Regions from separate parts of the Thomasclavelia spiroformis DSM 1552 genome, predicted to be linked through region 2. Evidence: a T-box and tRNA genes for the amino acid it is inferred to sense, from the RefSeq annotation. Region 2 holds a T-box; the other holds one or more tRNA genes.

Region 1 (4,351 bases), 230 kb from region 2:
TATTGATAAGTCAGTTATAAGTGATTTTGAAGATAAGTATGATTGTAAAGTTGTATATGAAACATTTGATTCTAATGAGATTATGTATACTAAATATGTAAGTGGCAATAGCTATGATATTATGGTCCCTTCAGAATATATGATTGAAAGATTGATTAAAGAAGAACGCTTACAGCCAATTGATAAATCAATAGTTACTAATTTCGATAATATAAATAAAGGAATATTAGGGCAGTCGTTTGATCCTAATAATGATTATTGGGTACCTTATTTTTGTGGAAACGTTGGGATTTTATATGATAAAACTGTTGTTGATAAAAATGATTTAAAAGAAGGATGGAATATTCTTCGTAATCCAAAATATAAAGGACAAATATATATGTATGATTCAGAACGAGATAGTTTTATGGTTGCTTTAAAGGCATTAGGTTATTCAATGAATACAACTGATAGAAAAGAAATAGATGATGCTTATAATTGGTTGATTGATCAAAGAAGTGAAATGGATCCTGTATATGTAGGTGATGAAGTTATTGATACTATGAGTAGTGGTGTAAAAGCAATGGCTATTATGTATTCAGGGGATGCAACAACTGTAATGAGTGAAAATCCTAATATGGAATATTATTTACCTGAAGAAGGAACTAATGTTTGGTTTGATGGATTTGTTATTTCTAAGGAGTGTAAAAATACTAAATTGGCAAATGAATTTATTAATCATATGATTTCAAATAGTAATTCATATAAAAACACTATTGAAGTTGGTTATTTGACTGCTAATGTAAAAGCAGCAAAAAAAGCTTCTCAAAATGATTTTAAAGGAATTAGTGCTTATGATATTCGTACTGATTCAAAAGATGAAATATTTGCATATCAAACAAATGAAGTAAAAGAAATGTATAATCTACGTTGGACAAAAGTAAAGTCAAAATAATCTTAAACTGTTGGTAAAAACCAGCAGTTTTTTTAAAAAAAAGAATTGATTTAATCAAAGTTTTTTTTATCAAAAGAAGAAAAGTGTAATTTTTTTGAAGAAAAGTCTTGCAAAATTAATATATATGTTATATTATATAAAGGCAGTCCGGTGAAAGACACGGAAAAGTGAAGAAAAAATATTAATGGTTCCATGGCCAAGTTGGTAAGGCAGCAGACTGCAACTCTGTTATCATCGGTTCGAGTCCGGTTGGAACCTCCATTAAGTGCCCAGGTGGCGAAACTGGTAGACGCACAGGACTTAAAATCCTGCGGACCTTAAAATCCGTGCCGGTTCGATTCCGGCCCTGGGCACCATTTAACAAAAAAAGGACTTGCAAAAGCTTGAGAAAGATGTTAGAATATGGAAGCGTTGTAAGGAAGAAGAAGCGCTAGTAGCTCAACTGGATAGAGTGCTTGACTACGGATCAAGAGGTTGTGGGTTCGATTCCTGCCTAGCGCGCCATTTAAAAAAGCAAAAAGCGGGAAGTAGCACAGCTTGGTAGTGCACCTGGTTTGGGACCAGGGGGTCGCAGGTTCAAATCCTGTCTTCCCGACCATTTAAAAAATAAGAATTGGGGCCTTAGCTCAGCTGGGAGAGCACCTGCCTTGCACGCAGGGGGTCAGCGGTTCGATCCCGCTAGGCTCCACCAATATTAGATTATAGCATTGCTGTAGTTGATTACGGCGGGGTAGCTCAGTTGGCTAGAGCAATCGGTTCATACCCGGTGGGTCGGGGGTTCGAATCCCTTCCCCGCTACCAATTAAATATGAGGTACCCGTAAGAGACAAACAACAAGGACCCTTAGCTCAGTTGGTTAGAGCTATCGGCTCATAACCGATCGGTCGTTGGTTCGAGTCCAACAGGGTCCACCAATAATGCGAGGGATTACCCAAGTCCGGCTGAAGGGATCGGTCTTGAAAACCGACAGGGGATTAACGTCCCGCGGGGGTTCGAATCCCTCATCCCTCGCCATTTATTTAAAAAAAGAATATCGCGGGATGGAGCAGTCTGGTAGCTCGTCGGGCTCATAACCCGAAGGTCGTTGGTTCAAATCCTTCTCCCGCAACCAAAATGGTCTGGTAGTTCAGTTGGTTAGAATGCCGCCCTGTCACGGCGGAGGTCGCGGGTTCGAGTCCCGTCCAGACCGCCAATTGGTTCCGTAGCTCAGTCGGTAGAGCAGAGGACTGAAAATCCTCGTGTCGCTGGTTCGATTCCGGCCGGAACCACCATTATAACTGTGTTAACAGTTTTTATTTTGGTCATTTAACAAAAAAAGGACTTGCAAAAGCTTGAGAAAGATGTTAGAATATGGAAGCGTTGTAAGGAAGAAGAAGCGCTAGTAGCTCAACTGGATAGAGTGCTTGACTACGGATCAAGAGGTTGTGGGTTCGATTCCTGCCTAGCGCGCCATTTAAAAAAGCAAAAAGCGGGAAGTAGCACAGCTTGGTAGTGCACCTGGTTTGGGACCAGGGGGTCGCAGGTTCAAATCCTGTCTTCCCGACCATTTAAAAAATAAGAATTGGGGCCTTAGCTCAGCTGGGAGAGCACCTGCCTTGCACGCAGGGGGTCAGCGGTTCGATCCCGCTAGGCTCCACCAATATTAGATTATAGCATTGCTGTAGTTGATTACGGCGGGGTAGCTCAGTTGGCTAGAGCAATCGGTTCATACCCGGTGGGTCGGGGGTTCGAATCCCTTCCCCGCTACCAATTAAATATGAGGTACCCGTAAGAGACAAACAACAAGGACCCTTAGCTCAGTTGGTTAGAGCTATCGGCTCATAACCGATCGGTCGTTGGTTCGAGTCCAACAGGGTCCACCAATAATGCGAGGGATTACCCAAGTCCGGCTGAAGGGATCGGTCTTGAAAACCGACAGGGGATTAACGTCCCGCGGGGGTTCGAATCCCTCATCCCTCGCCATTTATTTAAAAAAAGAATATCGCGGGATGGAGCAGTCTGGTAGCTCGTCGGGCTCATAACCCGAAGGTCGTTGGTTCAAATCCTTCTCCCGCAACCAAAATGGTCTGGTAGTTCAGTTGGTTAGAATGCCGCCCTGTCACGGCGGAGGTCGCGGGTTCGAGTCCCGTCCAGACCGCCAATTGGTTCCGTAGCTCAGTCGGTAGAGCAGAGGACTGAAAATCCTCGTGTCGCTGGTTCGATTCCGGCCGGAACCACCATTATAACTGTGTTAACAGTTTTTATTTTGGCCTGTTGGAGAAACGGTTAACTCACATGCCTTTCACGCATGCATTCACGGGTTCGAATCCCGTACAGGTCACCATTTAGTAAATTACAACCTTTAGGTTGTTTTTATTTTATATAAAGAGGTGTTATGATGAAATATAAAGAATTTAGGATGATGATTTTTTCGATTGTTATGTTTTTATTGATTAGCGGAGCATGTGTTTATTTTGCAATAGACCATAATAAATCAAAAGTAATTATTGGTCTAATATTATTATTTGTGCTTTTATCAATAATAACAACTAAGTATAATATGAAGATATTTAATGATTCAATGATGATTTATGAATACAAAGGAATTGGAATTTTACCGGCATTAATTGATTATAAGGATATTAAAGATGTTGAATTAATTAGTAAGCATAAAATAAAAATAAAGCATCGAACTTCATCTACTTTATATATATTGAATGCTCAAGAGTTTTATAATGAACTGATGGAAAGAATGAATGAATATAAAGATCAAATTGCAAAAGTAAATAAAAAATAAAAAAGCACTGTTAAGTGCTTTTTAGTTATCTTAATAAATTCCTTGAGATATCATTGCAGCTACGACTTTTTCAAATCCAGCGATATTTGCTCCTTTGATTAAGTCATATCCTAATCCATATTTTTCAGCAGCAGCAACTGATGAATTATGGATATCAATCATAATATTATGAAGTTTTTCATCAACTTCTTTTGCTGTCCAATTATAACGCATAGAGTTTTGTGACATTTCTAATGCAGATACAGCAACACCACCAGCATTAGCAGCTTTAGCAGGAGCTAAAATACCACCATTTGCTAAGAAGTAATGTACTGCTTCAGGAGTTGTTGGCATATTTGCACCTTCAACGATATATTTAACACCGTTAGCGATCAATTGTTTAGCTTCTTCTTCACCGATTTCATTTTGTGTAGCACATGGGAAAGCCATATCAACTTTTAATCCCCATGGTTTTTCACCTGGATGGAATTCACAACCAAATTTTTCAGCATAATCTTTTAATTTAATATCATTTGATTCACGGATTTTGCATAAGAAATCAATTTTTTCATCAGTAGTAATTCCTTCTGGATCATATACATATCCATCACGTCCAGAAATTGATACAACTTTAGCACCATATTCTCTTGCTTTTAAACAAA
Region 2 (4,351 bases):
TACTTTCCATATCTTCTTCAACAAATAATACTTTTACACCATTAATATCTTGAATATCATTCATTCTATTAGCTGCATTTAAAGCATTTAATTTTGAATTCAATGCTTCTACTTCTTTTTTAACAGCATTTAATTCTTCTGTTAAACTCGTAACTTTATTAACTACTTCCTTACGATTTTTTAATTTTAAAATTGAACTAATTGTATCAACTGTTTCTTTTTCTAATACTAATGCTTCATAAGCTATCTTACCAGTAACTGCTTCAATTCTTCTAATTCCACTACCAACACTTTCTTCAGTTTCAATTTTAAATAATCCGATATTTGAACTATTAGTTACATGACATCCACCACATAACTCTTTTGAATAATTACCTACAGAAACTACTCTTACAGTATCACCATATTTTTCATCAAATAAAGCCATTGCTCCACTAGCTAATGCTTCTTCTTTACTCATATTAGCAATTTCAACATCAATTCCTTTAAAGATAACATCATTAACTTTTTGTTCTACTGCTTTTAACTGTTCATTAGTGATTTTTTCAAAATGAGTAAAGTCAAATCTTAAACGATTATCATCAACATATGAACCAGCTTGATTAATATGACTTCCAATTACTTCTTTTAAAGCAGCTTGTAAAATATGTGTTGCTGTATGATTTGCGGTAATTTTACCACGTTTTTCTTTATCGATTTCTAAAGTTAAAACATCACCAACTTTAATACTTCCGCTTTCAAGTTCTACAAAGTGTAAATGTTGTTGATTTGGTGCTTTTAATACATTTACAACCTTAGCTTTACATTCATCGTTATAAACAATTCCGGTATCAGCACATTGTCCACCCATTTCAGCATAGAAAGTTGTTACATCAAAGACAATTTCACCATAATCATTTAATTGATCTGTTTTAACACCATCCTTAAATAATCCAATTACAACTCCTCTAATATTAGTAGGATCATATTCAAATGATGATGGTAAATCAAAAGCCATTAAATCTGGTTTTTGACTTGTCATTGATTCATTATCAACTCTTGCTCCACGTGAACGCATTTGTTGCAATTTAAGTTCTTCTTTAAACCCTTCTTCATCAACTTTCAAATTAGATTCTTGAGCAATTTCTAATGTAAGTTCAAATGGGAAACCATAAGTATCATATAGTTTAAAAGCATCTTTACCACTAATAATTCCATCACTATTCTTTTTAATTAATCCACTTAATAACTTTTCTCCATTTGATAATGTTTTATGAAAAGCCTCTTCTTCTTTTTTAACCAAATCACTAATATAACTAACTTTTTCAGGTAAGTAATCATAAAATTCTTTCATAATTTCACTTACTACACCAACTAAATTATACATAAAAGCTTTTTCAATTCCGATTTGTTTACCATAACGAACCGCTCTTCTTAAAATTCTTCTTAATACATAACCACGTCCAGCATTATCAAATAATGCCCCATCAGCCAAGGCAAAAGTAACTGTACGGATATGATCAGCAATAACACGATATGCCATTTTATTTTCTTGATAACTTACATTTGCAAGCTTTTCAGCTTCATGAATAATTGGTAAAAAGAAATCTGTATCGAAATTTGTTTCACCATCTTGAATAATACTAGTAATTCTTTCTAATCCCATTCCAGTATCAATATTTTTTTGTGGCAATTCTTCATAATCATTACGATCGACACCTTCTTGAGAATTGTATTGTGAAAATACTAAATTCCAAATTTCGATATAACGATCATTTTCTAATTCTTCATAAAATAACTTTAAACCCAATCCTTCGGGATCATATTTTTCACCACGATCATAGAAAATTTCTGAATCTGGTCCACATGGACCTTCTCCAATTTCCCAGAAATTACCTGGTGTTTTTAACATATGACTTGGCTCTACTCCAATTACATCAACCCAATAATTATAAGCTTCTTCATCATGATCATGAACAGTAATATATAATTTATCTTTATCAAATGCAAACCATTTTTCATCTGTTAATAATTCCCAAGCAAAATCAATTGCTTCTTTTTTGAAATAATCTCCAATTGAAAAGTTACCTAACATTTCAAAAAAAGTATGATGTCTAGCTGTCTTTCCAACGTTTTCAATATCATTTGTACGAATTGATTTTTGTGCATTAGTAATACGTGGATTTTCAGGTTTGATTGTTCCATCAAAATATTTTTTTAATGCTGCTACTCCAGCATTGATCCATAGTAAGGTTGGATCATCATTAGGAATTAATGAATGACTAGGTTCTACTTTATGTCCCTTACTTTCAAAAAAATCCAAAAACATTTTTCTTACTTGATTTCCAGTTAATTGCTTCATATTTATCTCCTTTATCCAATATAAAAAGTCGCCCTATTACTAGGAACGACTTAAATCGCGGTACCATCCTAATTCATGAATACTCATGCCCTTTATTAGCTTATAACGCAGCTTAAACGGTAATTTTTAATTACTCTCCAAAGTAGCTTTCCTATAAACATGATTAGTATTTTCACCAGCCATACTATCTCTAAAAAACATTTTTTATAGTACTTTTCTTTTTCAACGATTTACCAAATTATAAACTATTCTTATTTATTTTTCAAGTTTGATTTAATTAAAAAGACAACATTCATTGTCTTTTTAATTTCATATAATAATTTTACATTTTTGCCTTTAAATTATCCATCATATCTTCTATACAATCGCATTCACTAAATAAAATCATTAATGAAGCAACACTTAAACCAATTAACAATTTATTTCTAGATAACATAATCTCACCTCATTATAGTTTGTAAAGATTATAAAAAATCATACACACTAATTTCAGGTTTATCTTCAAAACGTAATTTTAACGTAGTTTTTCGACGATTATCTTGATAATTATGCAAACCATGCATAAATGCTTTAGCATCTCCCAAAATAAATAAAGACTGTTTTGCTCGGGTTATAGCTGTATATAATAAATTTCTTCTTAACATTATATAATAATCACTTAACACTGGCATAATCACAATTTTAAACTCATTACCTTGAGATTTATGAATTGACATACAGTAAGCAAGTGTGATTGTATTAAAATTTTGTGACGTATATTCAACAATATTTCCATCAAAATCAACAATCAAAGTATCTTGAAGATATTCAAAATTATCTTTACGACAAATATCTATCAATATTCCAATATCACCATTAAAAACATTATCATCAACTCGATTTTTTAACTGTAATATTTTATCACCAATTCGATACTCTATACGTCCAATTTTATAACTATCTACGCATTGATCTTTAGGATTAAATACATCCTGCAAAGCATCATTCAATGCATCAATTCCCGCAACGCCATGATACATTGGTGCTAAAACTTGAATATCACTTGTATCATAACCTTCTTCTAATGCTTTATTAACAATTGTTTTGACATTTTTTATTACATCATAATTTAACATTGGAAAAAAGTTAATATCTTGATATTGACTAAATAAGTCAATATCATCAATTTCATTATTTATGATGTGATGAGCTAATTGAATTATTCCTGAATCTTTAGCTTGTCTAAAAATCTCATCTAATTCAATTGTTTTAACACCAGCTTCAATTAAATCCTTTAACACATTACCAGGAGCAACTGATGGTAATTGATAATAATCGCCAATAAACAAAATTTTATCAATATTTCTTCCAGCATCAAATAGTTTACTTAAAAGTAAACAATCAACCATTGAAAACTCATCAATAATCAATACATTTATATCTAATGGATTAGTTTTATTTATTGCAAAAGTATTAGTATGTAAATCCCATTTCAACAAACGATGAATCGTACAAGCTTCAATTCCTGTTAATTCAGTTAATCGCTTAGCAGCTCTACCAGTAGGAGCAACTAATCCAATTCGATCTTCTGGATATAGTGATGTATAAATTTTTAATAAAGCATGAACAATCGTTGATTTTCCTGTTCCAGGACCACCTGTTAAAATCATCACTGATGATTTTAAAAAATAAAATAATGCTTCTTTTTGCTTTTTAGCATAAGTAATTCCTTGATTTTTTTCAAAATCTTGTAATAATTGATTAACTCTTGATACATCAATATTTTCATCATCATGATTAATTCTCATTTTTAAATAGTTTGAGATATTTACTTCAGCTTCATACATTTCATGATAATAATAACGTTCATCTTCTTTAATGATTAAACCATTATCAATTAATTCATCTAAATATTCATAAAAAACATTTTCTTCAATACTATAAATAAGCTGTTTAAAAGTTTTAATTATTTCTTCAATTAAACAATATGTACTTCCTGTATTAAAACCATATTGTTTAATACTATAAACG

The links. A T-box is a leader RNA that pairs with one kind of tRNA and senses whether it is charged. The one in region 2 lies ahead of alaS (alanine--tRNA ligase), so its partner is inferred to be a tRNA-Ala.
Region 1: it encodes a tRNA-Ala, which carries the amino acid that the T-box ahead of alaS (alanine--tRNA ligase) is inferred to sense. The anticodon was not compared.

Annotation. Positions count from the first base shown of each region.
Region 1 is NZ_CP102275.1:1,726,006-1,730,356, reverse strand. It holds gene NQ543_RS08340 (extracellular solute-binding protein) at 1-934, shown strand, start outside; tRNA gene NQ543_RS08335 (tRNA-Cys) at 1,121-1,195, shown strand; tRNA gene NQ543_RS08330 (tRNA-Leu) at 1,202-1,290, shown strand; tRNA gene NQ543_RS08325 (tRNA-Arg) at 1,362-1,438, shown strand; tRNA gene NQ543_RS08320 (tRNA-Pro) at 1,456-1,532, shown strand; tRNA gene NQ543_RS08315 (tRNA-Ala) at 1,550-1,625, shown strand; tRNA gene NQ543_RS08310 (tRNA-Met) at 1,659-1,735, shown strand; tRNA gene NQ543_RS08305 (tRNA-Ile) at 1,772-1,848, shown strand; tRNA gene NQ543_RS08300 (tRNA-Ser) at 1,856-1,948, shown strand; tRNA gene NQ543_RS08295 (tRNA-Met) at 1,969-2,045, shown strand; tRNA gene NQ543_RS08290 (tRNA-Asp) at 2,050-2,126, shown strand; tRNA gene NQ543_RS08285 (tRNA-Phe) at 2,130-2,205, shown strand; tRNA gene NQ543_RS08280 (tRNA-Arg) at 2,310-2,386, shown strand; tRNA gene NQ543_RS08275 (tRNA-Pro) at 2,404-2,480, shown strand; tRNA gene NQ543_RS08270 (tRNA-Ala) at 2,498-2,573, shown strand; tRNA gene NQ543_RS08265 (tRNA-Met) at 2,607-2,683, shown strand; tRNA gene NQ543_RS08260 (tRNA-Ile) at 2,720-2,796, shown strand; tRNA gene NQ543_RS08255 (tRNA-Ser) at 2,804-2,896, shown strand; tRNA gene NQ543_RS08250 (tRNA-Met) at 2,917-2,993, shown strand; tRNA gene NQ543_RS08245 (tRNA-Asp) at 2,998-3,074, shown strand; tRNA gene NQ543_RS08240 (tRNA-Phe) at 3,078-3,153, shown strand; tRNA gene NQ543_RS08235 (tRNA-Glu) at 3,182-3,257, shown strand; gene NQ543_RS08230 (hypothetical protein) at 3,309-3,710, shown strand; gene gdhA (NADP-specific glutamate dehydrogenase) at 3,741-4,351, opposite strand, start outside.
Region 2 is NZ_CP102275.1:1,496,456-1,500,806, forward strand. It holds gene alaS (alanine--tRNA ligase) at 1-2,341, opposite strand, end outside; T-box leader at 2,380-2,576, opposite strand; gene recD2 (SF1B family DNA helicase RecD2) at 2,806-4,351, opposite strand, start outside.